Regions from separate parts of the Brachybacterium sp. ACRRE genome, predicted to be linked through region 2. Evidence: riboswitches for the same ligand, from Rfam matches in the RefSeq annotation. Region 2 holds a riboswitch; each other region holds the start of a gene.
What was found. Region 2 has a riboswitch for thiamine pyrophosphate ahead of thiC (phosphomethylpyrimidine synthase ThiC). Riboswitches for the same ligand answer to the same signal wherever they lie in the genome.
Positions count from the first base shown of each region.

Region 1: linked by a shared signal. The riboswitch ahead of thiD (bifunctional hydroxymethylpyrimidine kinase/phosphomethylpyrimidine kinase) and the one ahead of thiC (phosphomethylpyrimidine synthase ThiC) in region 2 are both predicted to bind thiamine pyrophosphate.
Region 3: linked by a shared signal. The riboswitch ahead of MHY49_RS01945 (MFS transporter) and the one ahead of thiC (phosphomethylpyrimidine synthase ThiC) in region 2 are both predicted to bind thiamine pyrophosphate.

Region 1 is NZ_JAKRMO010000027.1:5,746-15,948, reverse strand. Features, by position in the region: gene thiM (hydroxyethylthiazole kinase) at 1-307, shown strand, start outside; gene thiE (thiamine phosphate synthase) at 304-972, shown strand; gene thiD (bifunctional hydroxymethylpyrimidine kinase/phosphomethylpyrimidine kinase) at 999-1,877, opposite strand; TPP riboswitch at 1,921-2,040, opposite strand; gene MHY49_RS09575 (NAD(P)/FAD-dependent oxidoreductase) at 2,047-3,150, opposite strand; gene MHY49_RS09570 (helix-turn-helix transcriptional regulator) at 3,242-3,820, shown strand; gene MHY49_RS09565 (CsbD family protein) at 3,920-4,129, opposite strand; gene MHY49_RS09560 (cold-shock protein) at 4,344-4,547, opposite strand; gene MHY49_RS09555 (hypothetical protein) at 4,938-5,339, opposite strand; gene MHY49_RS09550 (NAD-dependent succinate-semialdehyde dehydrogenase) at 5,455-6,846, opposite strand; gene doeA (ectoine hydrolase) at 6,859-8,022, opposite strand; gene MHY49_RS09540 (aspartate aminotransferase family protein) at 8,022-9,317, opposite strand; gene MHY49_RS09535 (hypothetical protein) at 9,647-10,057, shown strand; gene MHY49_RS09530 (GNAT family N-acetyltransferase) at 10,106-10,203, opposite strand, start outside.
Region 2 is NZ_JAKRMO010000067.1:6,249-16,451, forward strand. Features, by position in the region: gene thiC (phosphomethylpyrimidine synthase ThiC) at 54-1,811, opposite strand; TPP riboswitch at 1,809-1,923, opposite strand; gene MHY49_RS16045 (ketose-bisphosphate aldolase) at 2,068-2,928, opposite strand; gene MHY49_RS16050 (DeoR/GlpR family DNA-binding transcription regulator) at 3,075-3,908, shown strand; gene MHY49_RS16055 (class II fructose-bisphosphate aldolase) at 3,965-4,819, opposite strand; gene MHY49_RS16060 (PTS fructose transporter subunit IIC) at 4,859-6,001, opposite strand; gene MHY49_RS16065 (fructose PTS transporter subunit IIB) at 6,003-6,317, opposite strand; gene MHY49_RS16070 (PTS sugar transporter subunit IIA) at 6,314-6,793, opposite strand; gene MHY49_RS16075 (Ltp family lipoprotein) at 7,167-8,009, shown strand; gene MHY49_RS16080 (hypothetical protein) at 8,088-8,906, shown strand; gene MHY49_RS16085 (FCD domain-containing protein) at 8,961-9,725, opposite strand; gene MHY49_RS16090 (L-lactate permease) at 9,926-10,203, shown strand, end outside.
Region 3 is NZ_JAKRMO010000004.1:28,866-39,068, forward strand. Features, by position in the region: gene MHY49_RS01915 (polysaccharide pyruvyl transferase family protein) at 1-1,916, opposite strand, end outside; tRNA gene MHY49_RS01920 (tRNA-His) at 2,714-2,789, opposite strand; gene MHY49_RS01925 (hypothetical protein) at 2,982-3,575, shown strand; gene MHY49_RS01930 (thiamine-binding protein) at 3,616-3,957, shown strand; gene orn (oligoribonuclease) at 3,997-5,919, opposite strand; TPP riboswitch at 5,981-6,073, shown strand; gene MHY49_RS01945 (MFS transporter) at 6,065-7,480, shown strand; gene MHY49_RS01950 (hydroxyethylthiazole kinase) at 7,477-8,403, shown strand; gene MHY49_RS01955 (thiamine phosphate synthase) at 8,400-9,161, shown strand; gene MHY49_RS01960 (hypothetical protein) at 9,344-9,805, shown strand; gene MHY49_RS01965 (SDR family NAD(P)-dependent oxidoreductase) at 9,836-10,203, opposite strand, start outside.

The DNA.
Region 1 (10,203 bases), on a different contig from region 2:
GATGACCGGCGGGGGCTGCGCCCTGGGCGCCGTGATCGCGGCCTTCCTGGGCGTGCGCGGCGAGGGAGCACCTGCGCTCGAGGCCGTCGTCGCCGCACACGCCGCCTACTCCGCGGCGGCCGAGCGCGCCGCCTCCGGGGCCGACGGGCCGGGCACCTTCGCGCCCCGGCTGCTCGACGCCCTCGCTGCGATCGGCCCGGACGAGCTCCGAGCGCCGGGCCGCCTGCACGTCGGCGCCGCGACTCCGGGCGGTACCGGGGATCACGGCGACACCGTGGATCAGGGCGACGGGGGCGAGGCGGCATGAGGCCCTCGAGCGAGGAGCTCGGCCTGTACCTCGTCACCGACGCCGCGCTGTGCGGTGCGCGCGGCATCGTCCGCACGGTCGAGCTCGCCGTCGAGGGCGGCGCGCGGGTGGTGCAGCTGCGGGAGAAGCACGCGGACCTCGCCGAGCACGTGCGCCTCCTGGAGCGTCTCGCGCGGGTGATCGATGCGCGTGCGCTGCTGCTGGTGAACGACCGTGTGGACGCCGCCGTGGCGGCGCGCGAGCGCGGGATCCGCGTGGACGGCGTGCATCTGGGGCAGGGCGACGAGGACGTGCGCCGTGCCCGCGATCTGCTCGGGCCCGACGCCGTCATCGGGCTCAGCGCGAACACGTCGGCGCACCTGGACGCCGTGGCCGCACTGCCCGAGGGCACCGTCGACCACGTGGGCATCGGCGCGATCCGCGCGACCGCCACCAAGGCGGATCATCCGCCGGCCCTCGGCATCGAGGGGTTCGCGCTGCTCGCGGCCGCCTCCCCGGTGCCGAGCGTCGCGATCGGCGGGATCACTGCGGCCGACGTCCCGGCCCTGCGGCGCGCGGGCGCCTCGGGCTGCGCGGTGGTCTCGGCGGTCTGCGCGGCCGACGATCCCCTGCGCGCGGCACGGGTGCTCTGCGCGGCCTGGAGCGGAGCCGCATCGGATCAGTGAGCGGGGCCCTCGCCCGTGGGAAGGAGTCAGCGATCCGGCGTCGCCTCGCCGTCCCACAGCTCGAAGAAGTGGTGCAGCGGCCCGTGGCCGCGGCCCACGTCGAGGCGGTCGCTCGCGGCGAGCGCTCCGTGGAGGTACTCCTTGGCGCCCCGCACGGCGTCCTCGACGGACATGCGCGGCAGCCGGGCGGCGATCGCCGCGGAGAGCGTGCAGCCGGTGCCGTGGTCGTTGGTGGTCTCGATGCGCGGGGCGGGCAGCTCGAGGATGCCCTCGCTCCCGCACAGCAGGTCGGTGCTGGTGGGCGACCCCTCGAGGTGGCCGCCCTTGAGGAGGACGCTGCGCGGTCCGAGGGCCAGCAGGTCGTGGGCGCGCCGACGCATCTCCGCCTCGCTCCAGTCGGGCTCCTCCCCCAGCAGCACCGCGGCCTCGGGCAGGTTCGGGGTGAGGACGTCGGCGAGGGGCACGAGCTGCTCGCGCACGGCGTCGACCGCGTCCTCGTCCAGGAGGCGGTCGCCGCTCTTGGCGACCATCACGGGGTCCAGGACGATCCTGCGCGCGCCGTGGCGGCGCAGGCGCTCGGCGATCACCTCCGTGATCGCGGCGTTCGCGACCATGCCGATCTTCACGGCGTCCACCTGCACGTCCTCGAGGACCGCGTCGATCTGCTCGCCGACGAACTCCGGATCGAGCGCGACGACCCCGCGCACCCCCTGCGTGTTCTGGGCGACGACGGCGGTCACCACGGCCATCCCGAAGGCGCGCTGGGCGGCGAAGGCCTTGAGGTCCGCGTGGATGCCCGCGCCACCCGTCGGGTCGGTCCCCGCGATCGAGAGGACGTTGGGGATGCGACCGGTGGCGGGTTCGCCGGGGGACGGCGCGCTGGGACTGGGGGCGCTGGTGCTCACGATGCCTCTTCCACGAGACCGGCGGGGAGGGCGCTCAGCGGTTCCGTCCCTGCGCCGGCATGATCCGGATCAGGTGCTCAGGGTCTCCACGCCGTCGCCGCCCCGCGCTCCTGCGCATCGCGTGACCAGTGGACTCTCAGCCCCTTGCCGGGACTCCCCTCGGTGCCACTCACGCTAGCAGGGAGAGGCTCCCGTCGGCGGCCTCGCCCACCGTGCGCGAGCGCAGCGCGGCGTCGGTGTCGGCAGTGGCGAGGTCGGCATTGATGTGCGCTCCGGCGAGCGCGCCCGCGGCCGCCGCGGCACCCACCTGCGCGGTCGGGTCGGTGACGTTCCCCGCGACCCAGACGCCCGGGACCTCGCTCACCCCGGCCATCGCCGACGGCACCTTCGCCCCCATCCCCGGGATCTCCTCGACGCGCAGGCCCAGACCCTCGAGCCCGTCGAGGCGAGGGGTCATCGTGGTCGCGACGGCCAGCACGCGGCGCGCGATCACCTCCCCGCTCGCCAGGCGCACGCCCGCGATGCGGGGTGCGCGCTCCCCCTCGACGGCGGACGCGTCGGGGGCGGCTCCGTCGTCGGCGATCACCTCGGCCACCTCCTCGTCGATCACGCGGATCCCGCGGGCGGACATCCTCGCGCGGGTCCGGGCGTCGAGCGCGGTGCCGCGGGCGAAGAAGGCGATGTCGTCGCTGAGCTGGCGGAACAGCCACGCCTGGTGCGCCGACATCGGGCCCGAGGCGAGGATGCCGATCGGCTCGTCGCGCACCTCCCAGCCGTGGCAGTAGGGGCAGTGGACGACGCCGCTCCCCCAGTGCCGGGCGAGCCCCGGGATCGCGGGCAGCTCGTCGCGCACGCCGGTCGCGACGAGGAGTCGCCGGGCGCGCAGTGCGCGACCGTCCTCGAGGGTGAGGTCGAAGCCGCCCTCGACGCCGTCGACCCTCCAGTCCGGCCGCACCGAGGCGACGCGGCCCTGCACGACGGTCCCGCCGTAGCTCTCGACCTCGTCGCGCCCGCGTGCCAGGAGCTCGGCGGGCGGCGTGCCCTCGCGGCCCAGCAGCCCGTGGACGCCCTCCGCCGGGGCGTTGCGCGGGTCCCCCGCGTCCACGACGATCACGCGGCGGCGGGAACGGGCGAGCATGAGTGCGCCGTTCAGTCCGGCGGCGCCGCCGCCGATGACGACGACGTCCGCGGCGGGATCCGCCGCGCCGCGTGCCGGGGAGCCGTCGCGGGCGCTGGTGCCTGCGGATGCAGCGGTGATGTCTCGGGGGTCCATGGATGCCTCCTCCTGCCCGCGGGGCGGGCCGATCGTCGTGTACGACGTCGACACTAGGCATTGATTGCCTATACGGCATACTCTCTTGCCTATGACGCAAGAAGATGCCGCGATCGAGACCCTCGTGCGCAAACGGATCCGGGCGCTGCGCGTCTCGCGCGGGTGGTCGCTCGGCGATCTGGCGGAGCGCGCCCGGATGAGCCCGTCGTCCCTGAGCCGGATCGAGGGCGGGACTCGGCGCCTGGCCCTGGATCAGCTGATCACGCTGGCCCGAGCCCTGGACACGACCCTGGACGAGCTCGTGGACTCCGGCGCGGACGACGCGGTCTCGAGTCCCACGCTCGACGGACCGAGGGGCGCGATGCGCTGGACGATCCGGGGCCAGCCGGATCTCTCGGTGATCCGTCAGCGGCTCACGGAGCCGCCCTCGGCGCCCTCGGCCATGCGGGCGCACACGGGGCGCGAATGGTTCGTGGTGCTCTCGGGGACGGCGACGCTGCTGCTGGGCGACCGGCGGCTGCGGGTCGAGAAGAACCAGGCGGCGGAGTTCCCGACGATGCTCCCGCATGCGATCGGCGCCGAAGGGGGCAGACCCTGCGAGATCCTGGGCGTCTTCGACCGGGAGGCACGGCGCGAGCACAGCGGGCCGCCCTCCGCGTCGGCGAGCTGAGTCGGCCGGGCTCCGCAGGCCACGACGCGAAAGAGCCCCCGCCCGGCGCATGCCGGACGGGGGCTCCTCTCGGAGTACTGGGACTCCGGGCGACGAGTCTTACTCGCCGTCCTTCTTGCCGGTGAGGCCGTTCAGGGCACCCTTCACGGAGTCCTTGACGTCCTGGACCTTGTCCTCGAGGCCGGCGCGCGCCTGCTGCACCTTGCCCTCCGACTCGGCCTCCTTGTCACCGGTCAGCTTGCCGAGGCCCTCCTTGGCCTTGCCGCCCAGCTGATCCGCCGTGTTCTCGAACTTCTCATCCGCACTCATCAGTGCCTCCCTCGCTGTCGGATGTCCTGCTCGTACCCTTGCGAGTATAGGGACGAAGGCCGGACGGCGGGCGAGTTCCACCTGGCCGCGAGCTGAACGCGGTCGCGCCCCGCCCTCCGCCGATGAGGGCGGAGGACGGGGCGCGGTGCACGCGATGCGTGCGACTCCCGGAACGAGGCGGCGGGCGGACCCGCCCCTCAGCTCAGGAGGAGGTTCAGGCCGGCTGGATGTTGGTCGCGGTCAGGCCGCGATCCGTGCGCTCGGTGTCGAAGGAGACCTTCTGGTCCTCCTCGAGGTTGCGGTAGCCGGAGCCGGCGATGTTGCTGAAGTGGGCGAAGACGTCGGCCGAGCCGTCGTCGGGGGCGATGAAGCCGTACCCCTTCTCGGAGTTGAACCACTTCACGGTGCCTGTAGTCATGCAGTCTTTCCTTCGGTGTGCAGAGAGCAGATGCCCTCTGTGCGGTCACGACGAGATCTCCGCCGTGCGCCCCCACGGCGGAACCTTCCCGGTGGGAAGGAGTCCGAAGTGGGGAGTTCGTAGGGATGGGCGCGGGGCCTCATCCGGTGGGCTGCCGAGTGCGCTGCGGAGATCCTTCATGGACCTGCGACGCCACGGTCGATTGCAGGGGGTGTGGGTGCTGCGGGTGAAGATGTCCTGACGGTCGGCCGTGCGCTCGATCGGCGCTGTTGATTCGAGCGTACCCGATGAATCCGGATCGCACGAGGGGTTTGCCGCGTGCATCATGCGGGAGTGTCGGGCGGAGCACTCGACGGGCACGCGATCAGGCGCCGCCGGCGGCGGCTGCCGTCACCACATCGCCCGGGCGAGCGCGGCGACGACGACGCTCAGCAGCTGGCCGCCCACCATCATCACCAGCCATGACGCACCCACGGTCACGCCGACGATCGCCGCCGTCCTGCGTCGCGAGCGCTGCAGCAGGGCGACGACTCCGATGACGATGGCGACCAGCGCCACGAGCGCGAGCAGGATCGTCGATCCCCAGCCCCAGAGCGCGTAGCCCGTGTTGTACTTCGCCATCAGCAGCGGCACCAGCACATTCAGTCCGCCGCGGATGGTGGAGAGCACCACGAGCACGATCGCCGCGATCAGCGAGACGACGCCCAGCGGGTTCGACGCGGCGTACGACGCGGGATCAGAGGCGGAGGGGGACGGTGCGGCGCCGGAGCGCGGCTGTTCGGGCTGGCCCATGGGGCGAGTATGCCCGACGAGCCTCGCGCCCCGAAGGGATGAGGCGGGCGGGCTCGGCCTCGCGTGCCGAGTCCGCCCGCCTCATCGCTCCACGGTCAGGCGCGGGCCGCGCCGATCAGCCGACGGCGGGACCCACCCAGACCTGCTGGGCGTTGACGAACTCGCGGATGCCGTGCGGCCCCAGCTCGCGGCCGTAGCCGGAGCGCTTGATGCCGCCCGAGGGCAGACGCGGATCGGTCTTCACGATCCCGTTGACGCTGACCTGCCCTGCCTCGATGCGCCGGGCGAGGGCCTCCCCGCGTGCGGTCTCGGTCCAGATCGAGGAGCCGAGCCCGTAGGGCGTGTCGTTCGCGATCGCGATGGCATCGTCCGCGTCGTCGGCCGCGACGACCACGGCGACCGGGCCGAAGGTCTCCTCGGTGCACGCGGTCATGCCCTGCTGCACGCCGGTGAGCAGGGTGACCGGATAGAAGAACCCGGGCCCGTCGGGCATCTCGCCGCCCAGCACGAGCTGCGCCCCGGCCTCGACGGACGAGGCGACCTGCCGGTGCAGGTTCTCGCGCAGCTCCTCCCGGGCGATGGGCCCCACCTGGGTGGTGTCCTCGTGGGGGTCGCCCACGGTGAGCGCCGCGAGCTGCGCGCGCAGCAGCTCGACGAACTCGTCGTGCACCGAGCGCTCGACGATGACGCGCTTGGCGGCGATGCAGGACTGGCCGGCGTTGATGATGCGCGAGAGCGCGGAGACCTTCGCGGCCTCCTCGAGGTCCGCGTCGGCCAGCACGATGCACGGGTCCGAGCCGCCGAGCTCGAGCACCGCCGGCTTGATCTCGCTCGCGGCGATCGCCGCGACCTTCGCGCCGGCCCGGTCGGATCCGGTGAAGGAGACGGCGGCGATGCGCGGGTCGCGGATCGCCTGCTCGACGTCCTCGGTGCGGGCCTGGAGGACCTGGAAGATCCCCTCGGGGGCGCCGACGGCCCGGAAGACCTCCCCGATCGCCGCCGCGCAGCCGGGCACGTGCGGGTCGTGCTTCATCACGCACGTGTTGCCTGCCATCAGCGCGGGAGCGGCGAAGCGGAACGCTATCCAGAAGGGCGCGTTCCAGGGCAGCACGCCCAGCACCGGCCCGAGCGGCAGATGCTGGATGTAGGAGGAGGTGGCATCGGAGGCGATGTGCTCGTCGGCCAGGTACTCCTCGGCGTGGTCGGCGTAGTGCTCGGCGGCCCAGGCGGCCTTGTTCACCTCTCCCCTGGCCTCGCCGATGGGCTTGCCCATCTCCTGGGTCATCAGCGGTGCGAGCTCCTCGACGTGCTCGCGCATGTGCGCGGCGACGGCGCGGAGCACGCCGGCGCGCTCGGCGAAGGTGGTCTCCTTCCAGGTCGTGAAGGCGTCGTGGGCGCGGCCGACGATCCCGCTGATCTGCGAGGGAGTCGCGGCCGGCACCTCGCGCACGACGTCGCCGGTGGTGGGGTCGATGGCTGTCAGCACGCTGGCGGTCTGTTCGCTCATGGTGTGCTCCTCTCAGGCGGAGTGGACGGTGAAGTCCTCGGGGACGTGGAAGAGGGATTCGCAGCCGTCGGCCGTGATGCGGACGGTGTCGGAGATCCCGCAGGTCTTGTCGCCGTCCACGCCCCACATCCAGGGGATGAGGTGGAAGGTCATGCCCTCGTCGAGCTCGCGCCGGTCCCCGCTCATGAGGGAGAGGATGTAGCCCTCGTCCCAGCTGGGCGGGAAGGCGATGCCGATCGAGTAGCCGGCGCGGGTGATCAGGTGCGCACCCACGGAGTTGTCCTCGATGACGGCGCGGGTGAGCTCGTCGACCTCGGAGACGGTGACGCCGGGCTTCATGAGTCCGCGCAGCTCCGCCAGCGCCCGCTTCATCGTCTCCTGCGCCTCGTGCATGGAGTCGGTGAGGCCGCCGTTGACCACGGTGCGCATGATCGCCGCGTGGTAGCGGCGGTAGCAGCCGCCGATCTCGAGGAACACGTGCTCGCCGGGCTGGATGATGCGACCCTCCCAGGTGGCGTGCCCGATCATCGAGCGCGGCCCGGAGGTCACGTAGGGCATGACCGCCGGGAACTCGCCGCCCGCGCGGAACATCGCGGAGGCGATCGCCGCGGCGACGTCGTTCTCCGAGTTCCCGGGGACGGCCACCTCGACACCGGCGGCCCAGCCGGCCTCGGCGGCCCGCGCCGCGCGGCCCATCACCTCGATCTCCGCCGGCGACTTGCGCAGGCGCCCCTCCTCGACGATCCCGAAGCAGTCCACGAGCCCGTGCCCGAAGGCCTCGTGCATGCGGTCCTGCTGGTAGGCCGGGAAGTAGTAGCTGTTGCGCTCGAAGCCCACCGTGGCGTCGCCGAGTCCCAGGTCCTTCAGCAGGCCCACGAGGGTGACGATGGCGTCGCCGTCGTCGGGGAAGGGTCGGGTGCGGTCCACCCAGGTGCGGTGGATGACGTTGGACTCCTCCATGCCGCGGGTGACGAACACGGAATCGTCCGTCAGCGGCACCACGAGGGCCTGGAAGAAGGAGTAGCCGGTGGTCTGGTAGTCCGTGAGGTACATGAGGTTCTCGGGGTCCGAGATCACGACCGCGTCCAGTCCGCGCTCGGCCATGCGGCTGCGCAGCCCGTCGAGGCGGCGCTCGTACTCCTCGGGCGCGAAGGTCATGTCCTCGCGCCGGCGCATCAGCGGGCGCCTTCCAGGTCGGCGTCCTTCGCGGCGGGGATCGCCGCCGCGGCGGCGTCGATCGCCTCGGCGAGGATGTCGAGGCCGGCCGCGAGGTCGTCCTCGGGGATCGTCAGCGGCGGGATGAGCTTCACGACCCGGCCGTCCTGGCCGCAGGGGCCGATGAGCAGGCCGCGTGCGAAGCACTCGTCCTGGACCTTCTTGGCGAAGGCGCCGTCGAGGGTGTCCAGGGCCTGCATCATGCCCTTGCCGCGCACCTCCCATCCCCGTTCGGGGTGGGCCGCGGCGATCTGCTCGAGCCGGTCGCGCATCACCTGTCCCTTGGCGGTCACGTCCTTCCCGAAGGCGTCGTCCGTGAAGTAGTCCAGGGCCACGGTGCCCGCGACGAAGGACATGCCCTGGCCGCGGAAGGTGCCGGTGTGCGCGCCGGGCGACCAGTGCCGGTCGACCTCGGGCTTGTTGAGGTTCATGGCGATCGGGGTGCCGAACCCGCCCAGACCCTTGGCGAGCGTGATGATGTCGGGGTCCAGGCCCATCCCGTCGAAGGAGAAGAAGCTGCCGGTGCGGCCGATGCCCGCCTGGATGTCGTCGAAGATCACGAGCGCGCCGACCTCGCGGGCGAGGTCCTGGACGGAGCGCAGCCAGGCGGCGCTGGCCACGTTCACGCCGCCCTCGGCCTGGATCGGCTCGAGGAGGAACGCGGCGGGAGCGGTGAGCCCGCTCGAGGTGTCCAGCAGTGCCTCCCGGTACTCGGCGATCGCGGTGTCCCCGCCCGGCGCGGTCTCGAACGGCAGGCGCACGATGTTGTCCAGTGGCACGCCCGCCCACTGCCGGAAGGCGTGGTTGGCGGTCGCGGCGAGGGAGCCGAGGGTCATGCCGTGGAAGCCGTGGCTGAATGCGACGATCTCCCGGCGGCCGGTGGCGCGGCGGGCGAGCTTCATGGCGGCCTCGACGGCGTTGGAGCCGGTGGGGCCCATGAACTGCATGCGATGGTCCATGCCGCGCGGGGCCAGGATGACGTCCTGGAACTTCTGCACGAAGTCCCGCTTGGTGGTGGTGTACGTGTCGAGGCTGTGGGCGACGCCGTCGTTGCTGATGAACTCGATCAGCGCCTCCTTCATCCTCGGGTTGTTGTGCCCGAAGTTCAGGACGCCGGCGCCGGCGAAGAAGTCGATGTAGCTGGTGCCGTCCTCGTCGACCTGGCGCGCGTTCGACGCGGAGGCGAAGACGGTCGGGTAGTTGCGGCAGTAGCCGCGGATCTCGGATTCGTGCTGCTCGAAGACTGCAGTGTCCATGGCATATGCCTCGCTTTCGGCGACGTGCGAGAGGACGACGATCCGGACCACTGTGTCCGGGATCGACGAAGGCGGCCCCGAATCGAGAACCGCCTTATGACGCACCCTCGACCCCCGATGCCGCCCCCGTCAAGCAGGGTCTGTCCCCCGGTGCCGACGGGCCGGGCCGTTCCACGCTCCCACCTGCGCGGGGTCCGTCTCGATACATCCGGGGATCGGGGCCCGCCGGCGCGTCGTCGGTTCGCGCGCCTCGCGTCCGACCTTCCCGAGGCATGCGAGCGCACGTAGGGTGGCAGCCATCACACGTCGCGATGGAGGAGGCGACCACGATGGCGCAGACGGAGCCCCACCTGGCCGAGATCGCGCTGCGGGTCGCGCGCGGCGAGCTGGCCATCGTGCCCGGCAGCCCGCGCAGCGGCCCGAACTCGCGGGCGGAGGCGCAGGCGCTGCTGTTCGACGCGCTCGGCGCCCTCCCGGAGGACGTGCAGCACCGTCTCTTCGGGGAGCCCACCCAGCGCGCGATGTTCCTGTACTACGAGGAGGGCCCGGCGACCGTGGGCGTGGTCCTCGAACCGGCGACCGCGGTGCACGGCCCCTCCCTCGCCGCGGTGGAGCGGCACGTGCGCGACGTCGTCGCCGCAGATCGCGGCGTGGTGCACGCGGACGTGCGCGTGTTCGGCACGCGGGTGGATCGCGACGTGGTGCTCGAGGCTCTGCAGGACGTCGTGCCCCGGAGGTGACGGCGGACCTGCTGACCTTCCGGGGCGGGACGCCGGCGCAGTGACCCGTCAGAGGGCTCGAGGGAGCGCCTTCTCGAGTCTCTGCGAGGTCTCCGTGGCGCGGCGGCGCACACCGTCGTCGTCGACGTACTCGTAGGTGCAGGTCT
Region 2 (10,203 bases):
GTGTGCGGCGAGCGTCCTCCAACGTTCAGATGGGGTCCTCGGGTCGTGGGAACTTATTCACCCACCGGCACCCCGACCCCGGGCTCCGGCAGATACACGGTCCCGCCGCGCTCGCGGAACTCCCGGGACTTCTCCGCCATGCCCGCCGCCGCGATCTCCTGCTGGGCGGCCTCGCCGCCGAACTCGTCTCGGATGTCCTGCGAGATCTTCATCGAGCAGAACTTCGGCCCGCACATCGAGCAGAAGTGCGCGGTCTTCGCGGGCTCGGCCGGCAGGGTCTCGTCGTGGTACTCCTCGGCGAGCTGCGGGTCCAGGGACAGCCCGAACTGGTCTCGCCAGCGGAACTCGAAGCGCGCTTTCGACAGGGCGTCGTCCCGCTGGCGGGCGCCCGGGTGGTCCTTGGCGACGTCGGCCGCATGAGCGGCGATCTTGTAGGTGATCACGCCCCTCTTCACGTCGTCGCGATCGGGCAGACCCAGGTGCTCCTTCGGGGTGACGTAGCAGAGCATCGCGGTGCCGTAGCGGGCGATCTCTGTCGCCCCGATCGCTGAGGTGATGTGGTCGTATGCAGGGGCGACGTCGGTGACCAGCGGGCCGAGCGTGTAGAACGGCGCGCCGTGGCACAGCTCCTGCTGGCGCTCCACGTTCTCGCGCACCAGGTGCAGCGGCACGTGGCCCGGGCCCTCGACCATCACCTGCACGTCGTGCTCCCAGGCGCGGCGGGTGAGCTCCGCGAGGGTGTCGAGCTCGGCGAACTGAGCGGCGTCGTTCGCATCCGCGAGCGATCCGGGCCGCAGTCCGTCGCCGAGCGAGAAGGCGACGTCGTAGCGGGCGAAGATCTCGCAGAGCTCGTCGTAGTGCTCGTAGAGGAAGTTCTCGCGGTGCCGTGCCAGGCACCATCCGGCCAGGATCGAACCGCCGCGCGAGACGATGCCCGTCACCCGGTTCGCCGTCAGCGGCACGTAGCGCAGCAGCACGCCGGCGTGGATCGTCATGTAGTCCACGCCCTGCTCGGCCTGCTCGATCACCGTGTCCCGGAAGATCTCCCAGGTGAGGGCGTTCGCGTCGCCGTTCACCTTCTCCAGGGCCTGGTAGATCGGGACGGTGCCGATCGGCACGGGGGAGTTGCGCAGGATCCACTCGCGGGTGGTGTGGATGTCATCGCCCGTGGACAGGTCCATGACGGTGTCCGCACCCCAGCGGGTGGCCCACTCGAGCTTGGAGACCTCCTCGGCGATCGACGAGGTCACCGCCGAGTTCCCGATGTTCGCGTTGATCTTCACCAGGAAGCGCCGGCCGATGATCATCGGTTCGGCCTCGGGGTGGTTCACGTTCGCGGGGATGATCGCGCGGCCTGCGGCGAGCTCCTCGCGCACCACCTCGACGTCACAGTCCTCCCGCAGCGCAACAAACCGCATCTCGGGGGTGATCTCGCCCCGACGGGCGTAGTGCATCTGCGTGACGGTGCGCCCGTCGACCGAGCGGACGGGCGCACGACGCGCACCGCGCCATTCGGCGCTCGCCTCGCCGCGGCGCACGGCCCCGCGGCCGTCATCGGCCAGGTCGCGGGCGCGGCCCGTGTACTCCTCGACATCGCCTCGATCGCGGATCCAGTTCTCGCGCAGAGGCGGCAGCCCCTCCTCGGGCTCACTGCCCGGACCGGCGGTCCGGTAGACCTCGAGCGGCGGGTTCGGCGTCCCGGTGGGGGAGTCGTCCTGGGCGATCCTCGTGATCGGCACGCGGATGTCGTGCGCAGGGTCCTCGAGGTGGCCGAGGGCGTGGGTGGGGTAGTTCTCGGGGCGTGCAGACATGCAGTCGCTCTCCTTCTTCCTTCGCCGGCATGACCCGGAGCAGGTTCGGTCGGTACTCGGACAGCGTCAGTCCGATCTCAGCCCGTTGCGACGGGCACCCGAGGGATCGGCGACGACCGTAGCACGGGGCCGGGGCGTGCCCTGCACTGCCGATGGCGCACGGTCCCCGCATGCAAGAACCCCGGGAGCCTCCTGCACGGAGGAACGCCCGGGGTCCAGCGGGATCGCGTGTCTGCGCGACGACGGAAGAAGCGAATCAGTACAGCGAGGCCTTGCCGCGGGCCTGGAACAGGTCGATCTTGTGCTCGGCGACCTTCTTCATCGCCGGGATCGCGAGCGGCTGGATGACGTTGGGCTCACGCAGGGACGGGTCCGCGAGCACCTCGCGCACGGCCTGGTGGTACGCCGCCTTGATGTCGCTGGAGATGTTGATCTTGTTGATGCCCCGCTCCACGGCGCCCGCGATCTCCGCATCGGGGTTGCCGGAGCCGCCGTGCAGCACCAGCGGGATCTCCACACGGCTCTTGATGGTCTCGAGGAGGTCGAGGCGAAGCTTCGGGGTGATCGACGAGGGGTAGAGCCCATGGCTGGTGCCGATCGCGATCGCGAGCGAGTCGACGCCGGTGCGCTCGAGGAACCGGTCGGCATCGTCGGGGTCGGTGTAGATGATCTTGGAGGCGCCCTTCTCGGCCTGCTCGTCGAGCTGGCCGATCGTGCCCAGCTCGCCCTCGACGGAGACGCCGACCGCATGGGCCACGCGCACGACCTCGGCGGTCGTCGCGATGTTCTCCTCGAAGGGCAGCAGCGAGCCGTCGATCATCACGGACGTGAAGCCCGCCTGGATCGCCAGGAGCACCTGGTCCAGGGTGGCGCCGTGGTCCAGGTGGATCGAGACGGGGACGCTCGCGCGGTGCGCCCACGCGATGACCGACGGGATGAACTCGGTGCCCACGTGGCTGAGCTCGTCGGGATGGATCGCCACCAGCAGCGGCGCCTCCGTCTCCTCGCTCACCTCCACGAGGCCCTTGAGCATGGCGTAGTCGCTGACATTGAACGCGGGGACGGCGAACGAGTTCTCGTTCGCGACCGCCAGGAGGTCCTTGCCACTCAGCAGCACGATGGCCTGCCCTTCTCGATGCGTCTTTGCGTATCGGGTTTCTGCGTGTTTCTGCGGGTCTGTTCGATCCTATGCTTGGGTACCATGGGAGGCAACCCTGGCGACGATGCTTGTGGGTGGTGGACGGACGCGACGAAGGGACCCTGATGACATCGAGCCGGCGCACGGGCAGCGGAAGCGGATCGCGCGGAGGACACCTGCCCGCCCGGCGCAAGGCCGACCTCGTGGCCTTCGTCCTGGAGTCCGGTCAGGTGTCCGTCACCGAGCTCGCGCAGCACTTCTCGGTCTCGGCAGACACGATCCGGCGTGACCTGGACGAACTCGACGCCTCCGGAACCCTCCTGCGCACCCACGGGGGTGCGGTGAGCCCCACCCTGGTGCCCCGGACGGATACGGGACTGGACGTGCGGTCGCGCTTGCACTCGAGCGCGAAGGAGACGATCGGCAAGCTCGCGGCGGAGCTCGTCGGCGGCGACGGCACCCTCATGATCAACGGTGGCACGACGGCCATCGCGCTCGCCAGGCACCTTCCCGCAGGGGCGGGCTTGCGCATCATCACGAACAACCTGCATCTTCCCGCAGCGCTCTCCGCCGGCGTCGCCGACGAGATCTTCATGGTCGGCGGCGCCGTGCGCGTGAGCGCCCAGGCCACGACCGGCCCGATCTCCTCGAGCCTCGGCATCGACCGGGCCGACGAGTTCGACGTGCGCTGCGACCTGGCGTTCATCGGCGTCGGCGCGGTCTCGGCGCAGCAGGGATTCTCCACCGGGAACGTCTCCGAGGCCGGTCTCATGCGGGAGATGATGCGTCGCTCGGACCGCGTCGTGGTCCTCGCCGACTCCACGAAGCTCGGGCGCAGCGTCTTCGCCAAGATCGGGGCGCTGGAGATGGCGGACGTGCTGGTGACGGACGCTCAGCCCGATGCAGAACTGGGGCGCGCCCTCGCCGAAGCGGGAGTGGAGGTCATCCACCCCCGCTGACGGTCGACGGCCGACACCCGATTCCCCTGCGCGCGGGTGTCCACAGGCTCACCTGCTCAGCGCGCCCGGCCCACGCTTCCGCACGGTTCCATGTATGCGCGCACCGTCCGTTGGGCGGCGGCGTCCGCGAACGCCAGCAGCTCGAAGAGCTCCCGGTCGGGATCCTCGTGGTGCGCGTCCACGAATCCGCGCGCGTTCGCGTGCATGAAGTCGGCCCCCATGTTGATCTTGGCGACGCCGTTGGCGACCGAGCGCTGCAGGTCTTCCGGCGAGGTCCCCGAGCCGCCGTGCAGCACCAGCGGCGTCCCGCATGCCTCGTTGATGCGCTCGAGTCGGTCGAACTCCAGGACGGGCACGAACCCCTCGGGCAGGAGCCCGTGGCTGGAGCCGTAGGAGACGGCCAGCGCGTCCACGCCGGTGGCGCGCACGAACTCGGCGGCCTGCTGCGGGTCCGTCATCATCTCCTCACGGGTGAAAGCGTCGCCGGCCACCGCACCCATGCCGCCGACCTCGCCCTCGATGGAGGTGCCGTACGCCTGGGCGAACTCGACGATGCGTCGGACGACCTCCACGTTCTCCTCGAAGGGGAGCTCGGAGGCGTCCATCATCGCGCTGGTGAAACCGGCATGGATCGTCTGGCGGACGAGGTGTTCGTGCTTGCCGTGGTCGATGCTGATCGCCACGGGCACGGACGCCTCCCGTGCGAGCGCACGGACCCCGTCGACCAGCACTCGTGCGGGGAGATGGTCGACGAGCAGGCCTTCGTAGAAGTCGATGATGACGGGGGAGCGGGCCGCCTCTGCAGCGCGGATGATGCTGCGGGCGGTCTCGAGGTTCAGGGCGTTGACGGCCAGGACGGCGTAGCCGTTCTCGTAGGCCTCACGGATCATCGGGCCCATGGGCTGATACATGCGATCTCCTTCGTGCGCGACGGGCGGGGGCAGAGCGGGTCAGCTGAAGCGGATGTCCGAGAGGTCGAGCTCCTTCTCGTCCTCCATCACGGCTGCGGCCTCGGGCGCCTCTGCGCCTTCGAGCACGCGCTTCTTCCAGGCGAAGAGGATGACGCCCGTGACGAAGGAGCCGGCGGCCAGGGACGCCAGGAACAGGAACGGATCGGTCATCGCGGGAACGATGAACAGTCCCCCCGAGGGGACCGGGGATCCGATGCCCCACCACATCGACAGGGCGCCGCCGACTGCCGCGCCGCTGGTGCAGGCGACGACCACGCGCAGGATGTCGGCCGCGGCGATGGGGATGACGCCCTCGGTGATCATGCAGACGCCCATGGGAAGGGCGATCTTGATGTTGTCGCGCTCCTGGCTCGAGTAGATCGGCCGATGGAAGATCTTGCTGAGCAGGAACGAGAAGCCGACGCCGAAGGGCGGGACCATCGAGGCCAGGACCTTCACCGCCTCCGGATCCTGCACGCCCTCGAGCAGCAGGCCGTCCGCGAACAGGGAGGCGGTCTTGTTGACGGGGCCTCCGAAGTCGAAGGCGGCCATGCCGCCCAGGATCGCTCCGAAGCCCAGGCGCATGGACCCCTGCATGCTCGAGAGGAACTGTGTGAGCGCAGAGGTGGCCCATACGATCGGCACGCCGATCACGAAGTACATGAGCAGCCCGATCACCAGCGTGCCCAGCAGAGGCAGGATCATCATCGGCATCAGGCCCTCGGCCCAGACGGGCACCCTGAGGTGCCGGCGCAGCCAGAGCACGAACCAGCCGACGAGGAAGCCGCCCAGCATCCCTCCCAGGAAGCCGGCGCCGATCGAGCCGGCGATGGTGCCGATGAGGAGGCCGGGCGCGATGCCCGGGCGATCGGCGATCGAGTAGGCGATCGCCGCGGAGATGACGGGCGGGAGCAGTCCCATCCCGAGCACGCCCAGTGACAGCAGGGCCGACTGCCAGGTGTAGTGCGCCGTGTAGTCCTCGATGACCTCGCCGCCGGTGAGGTTGCCGATGGCGATCAGCAGGCCGGAGGCGACGACCAGCGGGAGCATGTACGAGATCGCCGTGAGCGCGTGCTTCTTGAGCTCGGGGCGCGGCAGCCTGCGGGTTTCGGTGCCGGGGGAGGCGGTCGTGTGCGTGGACATCTCAGGCCGCCGTCAGCTTCTGCTCGATGGCCGAGAGCAGCTTCGTCGGCGAGGCGATCACGGTGCTGGTGCCGACCTCGACGATCTGCTTCCCCTCGAACCTCTCGCGACCACCGATCTTGATGTCGACGGCGAGGAGGACGAAGTCGGCCTCGGCGATCTCCTCCGGGGCCAGCGGGGTCTCGGTGCCGATGGTTCCCTGGGTCTCGACCGCGGCCTCCCATCCCAGGGTCTTCGCGGCGTTGAGGATCTTCTCCTTGGCGATGTAGGTGTGGGCGATGCCGGATGTGCAGGCGGCGACGGCGACGAACTTCACTTGTCGGACTCCTTCGTGCGAGTGGTGATGAGCGAGACGACCTCGTCGGCGGTACGAGCCTCGTGCAGCTCGCGGATGAAGTCGTCGGACGCCAGGAGGATGGCGACCTTCTGGAGAAGGCGCAGGTGGGTGGTGTCCGCGTCCTCCTCGCGTACGGCGAAGAGGATGAGCGCGGTGACGGGATCGCCGTCGAGCGAGGGCCACGTCAGCGGCGCGGAGGTGCGCCCGATCGCCACCGTGGTCTCTCGAACCCCGGCGGACTTGCCATGAGGGATCGCGATGCCCTGTCCGAGGCCGGTGGGACCGAGCTCCTCACGGGCGATCACGTCCCGGACGAACCCCGCGGGATCCTCGACATGGCCTGTGGCGACGAGCGACTCCGTGAGCTCGCGGATCGCATCCTCACGAGTGGTGGCGGTGAGATCCAGACGGATGAGCCGCGGATCCAAGAGGCTGGTGAGTTCGGCGGTGGTCATGCGCCCACCTGCCCGATCGGTGCCTCGAGGGCGGGAAGGGTGTGACGGACCATGGGCATGACGTCTCCTCTTTGAGCGTGACGATGCGGGTTATTGCTGGTTTGCGCAAGAGTATGCGTGTAGCACGCAGGAATCAAGAGGTGAACGGGAGCTGGACGAGCGGTCAGGCGCCGACGGAGGGCGCACGGCGATCCGGCTCCGCCACGGCCCGTCCGCCGCGGCGTCGGGTCGCGAGACGTCGGGTCGGCCGTCCGAGATGTCCGTAGAGTTCTCCCCGGCGGCCTCCCTGCCATCCCTCCTCCGCGCACGTTGCCGGGTCCGCGAAACCTCGCGACGGCGGCCCGCGCACACCTCCTTCCGAACGGAACGACCGATGACCAGCCCCACCCCTTCCCCCGAGAACAACGGCTCCGCGAACTCCGGGTTCCCCGACGCCGGGTCCGCAAATGGCACCTACGGCTCCGCCGGCGACCCCTATGGTTCGGCGAGCGGCCCCTACGGGTCGGCGAGCGCCGCCTACGGATCCCCGGCCCCCGCTCCGGAGTACGCGGACTCCCCGCAGGCCCCGCAGGCCTCGCAGGCCCCGCAGTTCTCCGCGTCCCCGCAGACGCCGGGTCAGGGCCAGGAGCCGCCGAAGAAGTCCAAGGCGCTGTGGTGGGTGCTGGGCGGCTGCGGGTGCCTCGCGCTGCTCGCGATCGCGGCCGTCGTCATCGTGATCGTGATGCTCGTGAACAACGCCGACACCAGTGATGAGCCCGCTCCGACCACGGTCTCCGCGTCCTCGTCCGACGACGACGGGTCGGACGAGCCCAGCGACTCCGCCACGCCGTCCGACCACACCGTCGACGCGACCCCGAACGATGACTCGTCGGCAGATGCCGACGATTCCGGCGACTCCGCTGCCGACGGCACGGACGTCGACCCCGACGACAAGGACGGCGCCCTCGCCGACGCGAAGATCCAGTCCGACATGCTCTACTCCTCGGAGAAGGGCATCCACGACACCCTCGTCTTCGAGGGGTACAGCGACGAGACGGCCACCTACGCGGTGGATCACCTCGACGCCGACTGGAACAAGAACGCACTGGAGCGGGCCAAGCAGTACGCCGCGGACGGCATGTCCGACGACGAGATCCGCGAGCAGATCACCTCCGAGTACGGCGAGCAGTTCACCGAGGAGCAGGCGGACTACGCGATCAAGCACCTGCACGACTGACGGCGGCGTGGGCGGTGCCGCCGCGCCGCGTCACCCCGCAATGGCTGGTTCGTCGGGCCCCGGGCGCACAATGCGCACATGAGACCGACCAGCGATCGGGCCGAGGAACCGGGGGAGAGCAGGGGCGGGGCGCCGTCCCTCGATGCCCCGGTCTTCGACGCCCTGTGCGCCCACTACGCCCCGGGGCTCGTCAGCGGCGGTGACGTGCGCTGGCTCGCCCACGCGTGGTCCACGCTGGCCGTCGTCGGCGAGGTGCCCGTCGAGATCCCGCTGAACGGGATCGAGGGGGCCGACGCCCGGATCCGCCTGGCGGCGCTCGCCCTGTTCGGCGCCGCCTACGACGGCACGGACGAGGAGCCGGAGCCGCCCGCGATCCTCGAGGGGCCCCATGCCCTCGCCGCCGAGGACATGGCGGCGTGGATGGCCGCGCATGGCCTGATGACCGTCGCCCAGTTGCAGGCGGAGGCCGAGCGCGTCGACCCGGACGCCCCGTCGGCCGACGCTCTGTCGGCCGGCGCCCCTGCGCCGGACGGCCGTGCCCAGGAGCCCTCCGACACCGACAGTGCCCGGGACGGGCGCGCCACCGAGCCGGCCCTGTGCACCGAGGACGTCGAGTTCGCGATCGACGCGGTCGCCGGCGAGGTCATCGGCGCCTACTCCCGTCTGCGTCCGCACGTCGTCGCGCTCTTCGCCGAGCTCTGGGCGCAGAGCTACCCCGCCTCCGACCCCGAGGACGCGGACGACTCCCGCAACGGCGGCACCTTCGTGTTCCCGCACTCGACCTATCCGCTGCCCGACAGCGAGACGCTGATGATCCTCAATGACAATGGCAGCGACACGGAGAAGCGCGCCGCCATGCTGCGGCTCTTCGCGCAGATGCAGTCGCTGAGGAGCTGAGCCTCGGCTCGGCAGAGCAGTCGCGCCCGACGGGCTGTCGGACGCGGGGCCGGCTCATCCCCACAGGCTCGCGTACGCGGCGCGGATATGGGACTCGATGCGCTCGGAGGCGAGCTGGGCGGACCCCTCCTCGATCGCCTCGAGGACGCCGTGGTGCTCCGCGCGCAGCCGCGCGATCAGCGCATCGGAGTCCTCCAGGGAGCCGAAGGCCTGCAGGATCGGCAGCCGCATGGACTCGCGGATCGCGATCGTCATGTCGGTGACCAGGCGGTTGTGGCCCGCCTCGGCGAGGGCCACGTGGAAGGCGGTGTCGAGCTCGTTGAACGCGGCGCGATCGATGCCCGGCTCGTCCATGGCCCCGAGAATCTCGCGCAGTCCGGTGAGGTCCTCCGCGGAGGCGTTGCCCGCGGCCAGGCTCGCGCTCGAGCGCTCGAGCATGACGCGCGCGTCGATGACGTCGCCCATCGGGAAGCTCGACAGCGCGACGTGCAGGCGCAGCAGCCGCGTGAGCGCATCGCTGGTCTCCGCGACGACCTGCGTGCCGGCGACCGGCCGTGAGCCCACGGCGGAGCGGACGGCGCCCTGCGCCTCGAGCGTGCGGATCGCCTCGCGCACCGCGGCGCGGCTGACCTGCAGTCTCTCGGCGAGGTCGCGTTCGGCCGGGAGGGTGTCGCCCACGTGCAGCGCACCGCTGGTGATCTGCTCCTCGATGCGCTCGACGACGAGCTCGTAGGCGCGGCTGCGGTTCACGGGCCGCCAGGCGTCGGACCCAGCGGCACGCGGGAGCTCCGACCCATGGGCCGAGGACGTGGTGGTCACGACGGAGCTCCCTTCGCGTCATTGACAAGTGCTGCGCGCCACTCTAGCGTGCCGCTGTGTGGTCAGACCACTGAACGGTCCGGCCCACAGTCGCAATCAACGTCACCGTCGACGGAGAGCCCCTCACGCGCAGGCTTCGTGCGGGTCAGGTGTCGCGGATGGCGGCCGCCCCCGACCCGAGACCCCTGAGCGAGGTTCCCATGTACCAGCCCGTCCTCGATGCACTGGGCGGTTCGCTCCTGCTCACAGCCCTGGTGGCGATGCTGCCCCTGGTCGTCCTGTTCGTGCTGATCGGCGTCGTGCGGCTGACGGCCTGGAAGGCGGGGCTGATCGCCCTGGTCCTCTCGCTGCTGGTCGCCGTGCTCGCCTACTCCATGCCCGTGGGCCAGGCCGTGCTCTCGGCCACCGAGGGCGCCGCGTTCGGGTTCTTCCCGATCCTGTGGGTCGTGATCAACGCGATCTGGGTCTACAACATGAC
Region 3 (10,203 bases), on a different contig from region 2:
CCGAGCTGGTCGTGGCGGTCGAAGTAGGCCTTCATCACGGCGGCCGAGCTCTGCAGGAACTCGTCCGAGGTGTCGCGATCCGCGGCGAGCCAGGCGTTCATCTCCTTGGCGAGGCCCGGGACCGCGCGGCCGCCGAAGCCGGGGCGGAAGTTGCTGCGGCTCAGCCCCTTCTCGATGGCGTGCGCGTGGAAGATCATCCGCGCCTGGGCGCCGGAGACCCCGTCGGCCGAGCGGGCGTGGCCGAACGAGCGCACCTGGCGCTCGGAGTCCTTGAGCGCGAGCGCCTTCGCCTGGGCGGAGAAGCCGCCCGCGGGAGCCCCGCCCTTGCGCTTGGCCGGGGCCTGTGCGGCGAGGGCGCCGGTGGGGATCCGCTCGATCTCGATGCTGCGGATGTCCGCCCCGGCACGGCGGCCGGTGAAGTGCACGCCGCCGAGCATGAACTGGGTGAACCCGGGCTCGGAGACCGTGAAGGTGAGCGTGTCGGTGCGGGCCTGGCCGCGTGCGCCCTCGACGTTCACGGCGCCGACGACGCGGAAGCGCGTCGACTCGGGGTTGCGCACGTGGATGTTGACCTTCTTGGCGTCGGTCGTCGGCGTCCAGTCGATGCGCAGCTGGTAGGCCGAGCCTGCGACGAGCGGCTCCGGCAGATCGGTCCACACCAGGTTGCCCAGCACGTCGCCGCCGCGCGCCACCCGCAGGCGTGTCTGCTTGCCGCGACGGGCGATCTTCCAGCCGGAGCCTCCGGTCGCGAACTCCGGCGCGGTGAGCGTGAGCTTCTGGCGCGGGTAGAGCGCGGCGGAGCCGGTGGTGCTCGGGTCCAGCGCGTCCTTCAGCCATGCCATCGACGACTCGCGGCCGGAGCTGATGTAGTCGCGGGCGGTCGAGTAGTCGATCTCGCGGGTGACGTTCGGGTTCGCGGCGATGTCCTCGTGGGAGTCGGTCTCGCGCACGCGCCGCGTCTCGTCGAAGCCGAGCGAGCTCATGAGGTTCTTGAAGCGGTCCGCACCGCGCTTGCTGTTGAAGATCGAGGAGAAGGGCTTCTCGAAGATCGCCGCGAAGGCGGAGCCGTGGAAGCTGTCGGTGACGACGTACTCCGCGTCCTGGTAGGTGCGCAGGAAGTTCTCCGGACGGTCCTCGTCGAGGATCTGGGCGCGCGGCTCGTCGGCCCACAGGGTCCGGCAGTGCTCGATGCCGTCATCGGGGTTCGGGATCACGCGGATGATCTCGAGGCCGAGCTTGTCCGCGATGCCCTGCGCGACGGCCTTCTTCTCCTCGGTCGGATCGAGGAAGAACACGCTGAGGTACTCACCCTCGGGGGCGACGGTGGCCTTCGCGGCGAGCTCGTCGTAGTGCTCGCGAGGCAGCAGGAAGACGGGGTCGACGACCAGCGAGGCCTTCGCGCCGAAGATATCGCGCGCGGTGTCCACCGCGTAGCCCTCGCGCACGGAGATCGCCTTGAAGCGCTGCAGCTGCGCGGCGTGGGTGGCGATGAACTCGGGCGTGAACTTCTTGGTGCCGCGGTTTCCGAAGGAAGTGCCGTAGGCGACGCGGTTGTTCTGCTCCGAGACGAAGTCCAGGAAGAGATCGCTGTTCACGCGGCCGATCAGCGGGTTCCACAGCTGGTCGCTGCCCACCACGAAGGTGCGCGCGCGCTCGTTCAGGCGCGGCAGCTCGGTGAAGTGCATCTGCTGGGTGGTGTGGTAGCCGACACGCTCGGCGAACTGCATGGAGACGATGTCGTCCGGCCACTCGACACGGAAGCCGTTGTAGCCCAGGGGCTCGTGGACCATGAGCACCGAGTGGCCGAGGTTCTGGATCGCGCGGTTCAGGCCGTAGTACGTGAGGATCGACCCGTAGTTCTTCCCGTACCACCAACCGCACACGGCGACGTCGAATGTCTGCTTCGGATCGGTCATCTGGTGAATCCTTGCCTCTCATCGCTTGCTGCAGGAGGTGACGCCTGGAGTCTGTGATGCATTTCGTGCGTGTGCCCGTGAATTCGATGCGTTCGTTGTTCCGGGCGGGCGACCGAAATGCTTGCGGTGAGTCTAGCCCAGCACCGCCGGGGGAAATCGGTCGTGTCGCGCCGGTGTCACGGGGAGATCCCGCAGGCCGATGGGGACCACCGCGGAGGACGGGTGGCGAGTGCGGGGCGCGGGGCCGGTGATCGCGGGGTGGGCCGCCGTCGGGTGCGGTGGGCGAACGCGGTATCACCCCAGGTGAGGAACATCGGCGGCCATGGCGTGCAGGTCGCGGCGTCGCGACCTGGCATCGACGGGTGCTGGTTTCTGGCCCGGCGAGGTGTGCGGAACGGGCTCGGACGGGGGTCCGTGGTCGACTTCACCGACTGAGGGAACGGACGCAGTACGTCAGGTGTACGGGCGGTGAACGGAATGCGGACGAATGGTAAGAGAATTGATGAGAGGCATGGAGGAAGAATGGAGGCCGTGTGAGGGCGCGCCACCGTTCATGTGCAGGTCGAGGGCGTCCAAGAATTCGGTGCGGGGTGTTTCCTGCGCATCGATCATGAATTCGCTGCATCGGCATTCGAATGATTCCCGGGCAGCGGCGGGCTGCAGTGGGAGGCGGGAGAGGCGGCGTCGCATGAGAGCGGGGCGGCGGATGCATGGGCTCGCTGGGCGCCGCCGGTGTCCACGACGATGTCCGGACAGTCCTCCGGACAGAAAAAACGCCCTGTCACCAGGGCGTTTCTTGGGGTGATCGACGGGATTTGAACCCGCGACCGCCTGGACCACAACCAGGAGCTCTACCTACTGAGCTACGACCACCATGTGCGCTCCGAGGACCGCAACGAGAAGCAAGCATACCGGGCGTCGGCCCTGCTCCGCACCCTCGGACGGGGGTTCTCGCTGTGAGACGCCTTGCACTTCGCCGGCACGGCAGACTGGGGCATCGGTCCGGAGGACTCCGGGCCGGAAAAGCAGGAGCCGGATCCCGCCTCGTCATGACAGGCTCGCCGCATGCTCCTGCTCGTGACCGGCTCCAGCTGCTCCGGGAAGACCACGGCGGCCTTCTCGTGCGCTGATCTTCCGCGCATCGTGGTCCACGACAGCGACGAGCGCGGCGTGCCGAGCAATGCCGACACCGCCTGGCGCCAGCGCGAACTGCGCTGGTGGGTGCGCGAGGCGATCCGGTTCGAGGAGCACGGTGTGGACCTGCTGCTCACGGGCCAGTCGCCGATCGGCGAACTGCTGGCGGTGCCGGAGGTCGCAGACCTGCGCGCGGCGGTGTGCCTCCTCGACGTCGCGGACGAGGAGCGTCGACGCCGATTGGTGGCCCGTGATCCCGGGACGTGGTCGCCGACGCAGGTCGACGCGTTCCTGGGATGGGCTCGCTGGCACCGGCGGCACGCCGCGGACCCCGCCCACGCTCCCGAGGTGATCGTCGCGACGGGCGAGCCGGGCATGCGATGGGAGCGCTGGCTGCCTCCCGCCGCGAGGCCGCGCGCGTGGCAGGTCGAGGTCATCGACACGACCGGGACACCCGTCCTGGACACGGTCTCCCGGCTGCGGGAGTGGATCTCGAGGAGCCGCGGGCCCGTCGTCAGCGCATGATCCGCTTGCCCGCGGGCCGATGGGGGAGAACAGTGGGGGCATGATCATCGCCTTCTCCGTCCAGCCCACCGGTGAGCCCTCCGATCCCGGCCTCACCCGCGACCTCGCCGAGGGATCCGACGCCGCGAGCGTCCACGACGCCGTCGCCGCCGCCGTCCGCGTGGTCCGGGAGTCCGGGCTCCCGAACCGCACCAGCTCGATGTTCACCGAGATCGAGGGCGACTGGGACGAGGTGATGGGCGTCGTGCGGCGCGCGACGGCCGAGGCCGGCCGCTACGGCTCGCGCGTCTCCCTCGTGCTCAAGGCCGACATCCGCCCCGGGCACGAGGGCGAGCTCGACGGGAAGATCGAGCGCCTCGACGCCGCCCTCGACCGGAACTGAGGGCGGCGCCGCATGTGAGAGCGGCGCCGCCAGGCCGAATCAGCCGATCTCGTCGACCAGGCCGTCGCGGACCGCGGCGGCCATGGTCGGGGTGACGGGCAGTCGCGGGATGAGCGTGGCCTGGTAGGCGTGGTAGATGTCCGGCTTGCCCTCCCAGGTGCGCGCCTGGGGCTGGTTGCGCCGGTCCAGCTCGTGGTGCCAGCTGCCCCGCTCGGGATCCAGCAGGAACTCGCTGACGTACTCCCACCAGGCCTGGTAGCGGTCGGCCCACTTCCGGTCGCCCGTCACCTGGAACATCACGGCCGCGGCGGCGGTCGCCTCGGCGGCGACCCAGTGCATGCGCTCGTGCACCACGGGCGTGCCGTCCCAGTCCACCGTGTAGGGGAAGCCGGGCTCGCCGTCCATGCCGAAGGCGTCGTCGGCCCTCCCCATCAGGGCATTCGCGGCCTCGAGCATCCAGTCGGGTGCCTCGCCGTCCTTCGCGAGCAGCGCGGCGCGCCCGTGCAGCACCAGGCGGGACCACTCGAGCCAATGGCCGACGGTCGCGCCGTAGGGACGGAACGGATCGGCCGGCTTGTCCTCGTTGTAGTCGAGGATCGGGTTCCACGAGGTGTCGAAGTGCTCCGGCAGCAGCCAGTCCTGCTCGCGCGCGAACTCGTCGATCGCCCGGGTCATGATGCCCACGGCGCGGTCCAGCCAGCGGCGCTCCCCGGTGACATCGGCCGCGGCGAGCAGGGCCTCGGTCGTGTGCATGTTCGCGTTGATGCCCCGGTACTCCTCGCAGACGGCGAAGGCGCGGTCGAAGGTGTCCACGCTCATCCCCGCCTCCTCGTCGTAGAACTTCTCGTCGAGGACGCCCAGGGCCTCCTCGAGCAGCTCCGCGGCGTGCGGGCGTCCGGCGGCGGACGCGGAGGCGGCCGCGAGCACCACGAACGCGTGCGCGTAGGCCTCCTTGGCGTCGTCGATGACGGTCTCCCCGGCGATCTTCGAGAACCAGCCGCCGTGCTCCTCGTCCTTGAAGACGGTGCGCAGGGACTCGATGCCGTGGTCCACGAAGCGCCCGTACTCGGGGCTGCCCAGCATCGTGGCGAGCGCGAAGCAGTGGGTCATGCGGCAGGTCACCCAGAGCTCGGCCGGCTTGTCGCCGTCGAGCTCGCCGTTCTCGTCGAGCCAGCCGAAGCCGCCGTCCTCCCGCAGCGACTCGGCGCCGAAGACGAGGAGCTCCTCGCCCTCGGAGTCCAGCCAGGTGCGATGGGTGGCGCGCTGCAGCCACGGCACCGCCGGTGCGGAGGAGCCCGCCGCGCCTGCGGCCGCCTCGTCGGACCCGTCGGCGCTCTCGCCGTCGGCCGTGAGCTCGAAGGTGCGCGCGGCGGCCTGGGCCTGCGCGGTCGTCGGCCCCGGGTCGGCCACGAACAGCACCTCGCGGTAGTACTTGAGCTCCTGGATGGACTCGCGGATGTCGGCGAGGGCGCGGTGGCCCCCGTGCTTGGCGGGCGTGTTGTAGAAGACGCGGGGGAACCAGCGCTTGGCGAGCTCCTTGAGGCTCGAGACGTCGATCGTGCGGTAGGAGAGCCAGGCGGCGAACTCCGGCACGTCCTTGTCGAGGAAGACGCGGTCGGTGCCCACGGAGTTGCCCGCGAGCGGCGCCTTGCCGGCCTCCGGGCAGTGCTCGCGCACGTAGGCCAGGCACTGCTCCTGCGCGGCCTCGAGGGTGATGCCCGCGTCCAGCTCCTCCAGCAGCCCGGAATTCGTGTGCATGGTGCGCACGAAGTCGCCCATCTGCTCCAGCGCCTCGGCCGGGGGCCTGACGACGACGTCCACGCCCTCCCCGAGGATGTTGAGGTCACCATCGGTGACCAGGACGGCGATCTCGACGAGCGCGTCCTTCTCCTTGTCCAGTCCGGTCATCTCGCAGTCGACCCAGACGATGCGGTCGGCGGTTCCACGATTCGAAGTGCTCACGTGGCAAGGGTAGTCGCCGCGGACGGCGCCGCGGCCCCGCTGGCGCCTCTGGAATACTGGCGCGCCGGACACGGGGTGCGCCGCGCGCGCTGAGATCACACCCGTGGAACCTGATGCAGTTCGCACTGACGAAGGGATGTCCGCCATGCGGTCACGTCTGCCCGAGAGCCCGCCCACGATCGCCGCCGCGGCCCACCCGCCGCCGGCCGGGCCGACGCCGATGCCGCAGCTGCCGCCCGAGGGCCGCGCCGCACTGCGCGCCGGGGTGGTCGGCAACTTCATCGACAACGTCCACGTGTTCCTGCCGCTCACCGCGCTGACCCCGGCGCTCGCCGTCGTCGCGGGCCCGGGGATCGCCGCCACCACGGGAGCGATCGTGGTGATCGCGATGATGCTGGGCAGGCCCGTCGGCGGCATGGTCTTCGGCAGGATCTCGGACCGCCTGGGGCGCACGCGCACCACGAAGGTCGCGATCACCGGCACGGCCGCCTGCGCCCTGCTGATCGCCGCCATGCCCACCCATGAGCTGCTGGGTGCGGGGACGATCGGCCTGATCCTCTGCCTGCGCTTCCTCGGCGGGATCTTCGTGGCCGGCGAGTACTCGGCCGCGATCCCCCTGGCCATGGAATGGTCGGCCCCGCGCCGGCGCGGCCTCATGAGCGGGCTCATCCTCTCGATGGCGCCGTGGGCGCAGGCCGCGATCGCCTTCGCGACCGCCGCGCTGCTCCTGGTCCTGGGGCCCGACGCCTATGCCGCCTGGGGCTGGCGCGCGCTGTTCGTGCTCGGGGCGCTCGCCTCCCTCGGCATGCTGGTCTACTACCGACGGCACGTGGTCGACGCGCCGATCGCCCGGCGCGAGCGCGAACGGCCCCAGGGGCCCGAGCCGACGGACGAGCCCGCCGTCACGGGCATCGCGGCCATGCTGCGCGGACGCTGGGCGCGCGCCTTCTGGCAGGTCTTCACCCTGATGACGGGGCTGTGGCTGCTCACGAACACGACCGTCATCATGCTCACCGCCCAGCTCGGCGAGGACACGGGCCTTCCGGCGACCAGCGTCTCGGTCGCGATGGGCATCGCCTCGTGCGCGCAGGCGCTCGCGATGGCGCTCGCCGGGCATCTCTCCACGAGCACCGGCAGGCGCCGACTTCTCATCGGGTGGGGGATCGCGGCGACCGTGCTGGGCCCGGTGCTGTGGTGGACGGCGGTGGGCTCGAGCACGCTGGCCGGTGCGGCCGTGCTCGCCGCGGCGCTCCAGGTCGTCACCGTCGCCGCGTACGGGCCGGTCTCCGCCTACCTCTCCGAGCGCTTCCCGACGTCGGTGCGGTCCACGGGCTACGGGATGGGCTACAGCCTCTCGCTGATCCTGCCCGCGCTCTACCCGTTCTACCTGCCCGGGCTCTCGGCGCTGCTCGGGCCGCGCGCCGCGGTGCTTTCGCTGCTCGTGCTCGGCGGGATCCTCCTCGTCCTCGGCGCGGCGATCGGACCGCGGCTGTCCGCGGTGGAGATCGATCGGGACCTCGACGCCGTCGCCGCGCGGGACGGCCGCGGGAGCGGGCGATGAGCCGCGACGAGCAACCGCACGAGCACGACGACGATGCGGACCTGCGCGCGGTCGCCCCGGTGATCGCCGAGGTGCGCCGGTGCCCGCCGCTCGTCCACTGCCTCACCGCGACGGTGTCGATGGGCATCGTGGCCGACGGCCTGCTCGCCGCGGGTGCCCGCCCGATGATGACGGAGACCGAGTCCGAGGCGCCCGTGGTCACGGAGGCGGCCGACGCGCTGCTCGTGAACCTCGGGACCCTCAGCACCGATGCGATGGCGGGCATCCCCGCGACCGTGTTCGCGAGCATCGCGGCCGGTCACCCCTGGGTGCTCGATCCGACCGCGATCGGGCTCCCGCCCGTGCGCACGGCCCTCGCCTGCGAGCTCGTGGGGCTGCGTCCGAACGTGGTGCGCGGAAACGCGTCGGAGGTCCTCGCCCTGCGCGGAGGGTCCGGCGGACGCGGGGCCGACGCGAGCGACGGAACTGAGAGCGCTCGTGGCGCCGCCCGCGAGATCGTCGCCCTCACCGACGGGGCGGTGGCCGTCTCAGGGCCCGTCGACCGGATCGTTGGGGCGGACGCGAGCGCGGGCGCGGGTGCGGGTGCGGGCGATTCCGGTGAGGACGGCACACCGAAGATCGAGGTCCGTCGGGGCCACCCGCTGCTCACCCGGGTGACCGGCACCGGCTGTCTGCTCGGGGCGCTCACCGCCGCGTGCCTCGTCGCGGTGGAGAGGATCGGGCCCGTCGACCCGCCCGTCGGGACATCGGAATTCGCAGCTCGTGCCGCTCGCTCCGCTCACGCCGCGACCGTGTGGCTCGACGTCGCGGGGGAGCGCGCCGCCCGGCGCGCGCCGCGGCCCGGTGCCTTTCGCACCGCCCTGCTCGATGCCCTGGACGAGATCGGCGAGCACGCCCTGCAGACCGCCGAGGAGGACCGATGACCCTGCCCCATGACCACCACCACGACCACGATCGCCCGGGCCTGGACGTAGACGGGGCGGCCCCGGCGGCCCCGGTGCCGCTCGACCTGCGCTGCTACCTCGTGACCTCCGGGAGCGACCGCCGCACCGTGGAGACCGCGGCTGCCGCCGCCGCGGCCGGCGCGGGCATCGTCCAGGTCCGTGCGAAGGGGCTCGAGGCCCGTGAGCTGCTCGGCCTCGTGACCGCGGTGGCGCGTGCGGTCGGCTCCGTCGCTCCCGCGTGCCGGGTCCTGGTCGACGACCGGGCGGACGTCGCCTTCGCCGCCCGGGCGCGCGGCGCGCACGTGCACGGCGTCCACCTCGGCCAGGACGACCTGCCCGTCGCCGCGGCTCGCGCGCTGCTGGGCCCGGACGCGATCATCGGGCTGACCACAGGCACCCTCGACCTCGTGAGGTCCGCCGAGGGGCAGGCGGAGCTGCTGGACTACGTGGGCGCCGGCCCCTTCCGGCCCACGCCCACGAAGGACTCGGGACGCACGCCCCTGGGCATCGACGGCTACCGGACGCTGTTCGCGAGCACACGCCTGCCGATCGTCGCGATCGGAGACGTGATGCCCGCCGACGTCCCCGCGCTCGCCGCGACCGGTGTCGCCGGGGTCGCCCTGATGCGCGCGATCATGGGCGCGAGCGACCCTGCGGCCGTGGTCCGCGAGGTGCTGGCCGGGTTCGAGGGCGATCCGGGACCGGCGTCACGGGGCGCTCCACGACAGATGTCATGACCTCGCACGGACCCGGGGACGGCGGGCGCCGACCCCGGTAGACCGTCGGCATGGATACGGATCTGAGCCGGCTCGCGACCGTCAACCACCACGGCTTCGCCTTCCTCCTCGCCTACGGCCTCACCTGGCTGCTCGCGGCGGGCGTCTGACGATGGCGCGGGCAGCTCGCGGGCGCCTACGCGGTGCTGCTGCAGGGGGTGATCGCCCTGCCGATCGCCTTCGGCCTGATGGCCCTGACCGCCACCGGACCGCGCCCCCAGGACCCGCTGCTCGACGAGCTGTCCACGGCGCTCGCCGTCTCCCAGGTGTTCGCGCTGCCGATCCTCATCTACCTGATCCTGCGCCGCGCGCACCGGCAGGTCCCGATCGTCTTCGCGGCGGTGACGATCGTGCACTTCTCCCCGTACTCGTGGCTCTACCGCACCCCGCTGTACATGGTCCTCGCGGGGGTCCTCGTGATCGGACTGTTCGTGGTGTGCCGACTCGCGGACCGTCGGGCCGATGCGCTCGCCGGGGCGGGGCCCGACGACCCCGCGGCACTGCGCGGGGGCGCCGGTGCGGCGGCGACGCCGGGCGACTGGGCGATCCCGGCCTTCACGGGTGCCGTTCTCGTGATCGGCGCGATCATCGCCCTGCTGCTGTGACCCGGACGGAGACCCGGACCCGGCGTCCCGTCACACCGCCGACCACCCCCCGTCGGACGCGAGCACCGCGCCGTTGACGTTCGAGGCGTCCTCGGAGAGCAGGTACAGGATCGAGGAGGCGAGCTGCTCGGCCGTGGCGAGGGACGGGATGTTCCCGCGCGCCTCCTCGAGCCGGGCGCTGCCGAAGGGCGCGATCTCCGGCTGCATCGGGATGCCCGTCGCGACCGCGCCCGGCGCGACGGCATTCGTACGGATCCCCTTCTTCGCGTACATGAAGGCCATCGACCGGGTGATCCCGATGACCGCATGCTTGGAGGCCGTGTAGGCGACGCCCGAGGCCGAGCCGCGCAGTCCCGCCTCGCTCGCGACGTGCACGATCGAGCCGCCCCCGGTCTCGA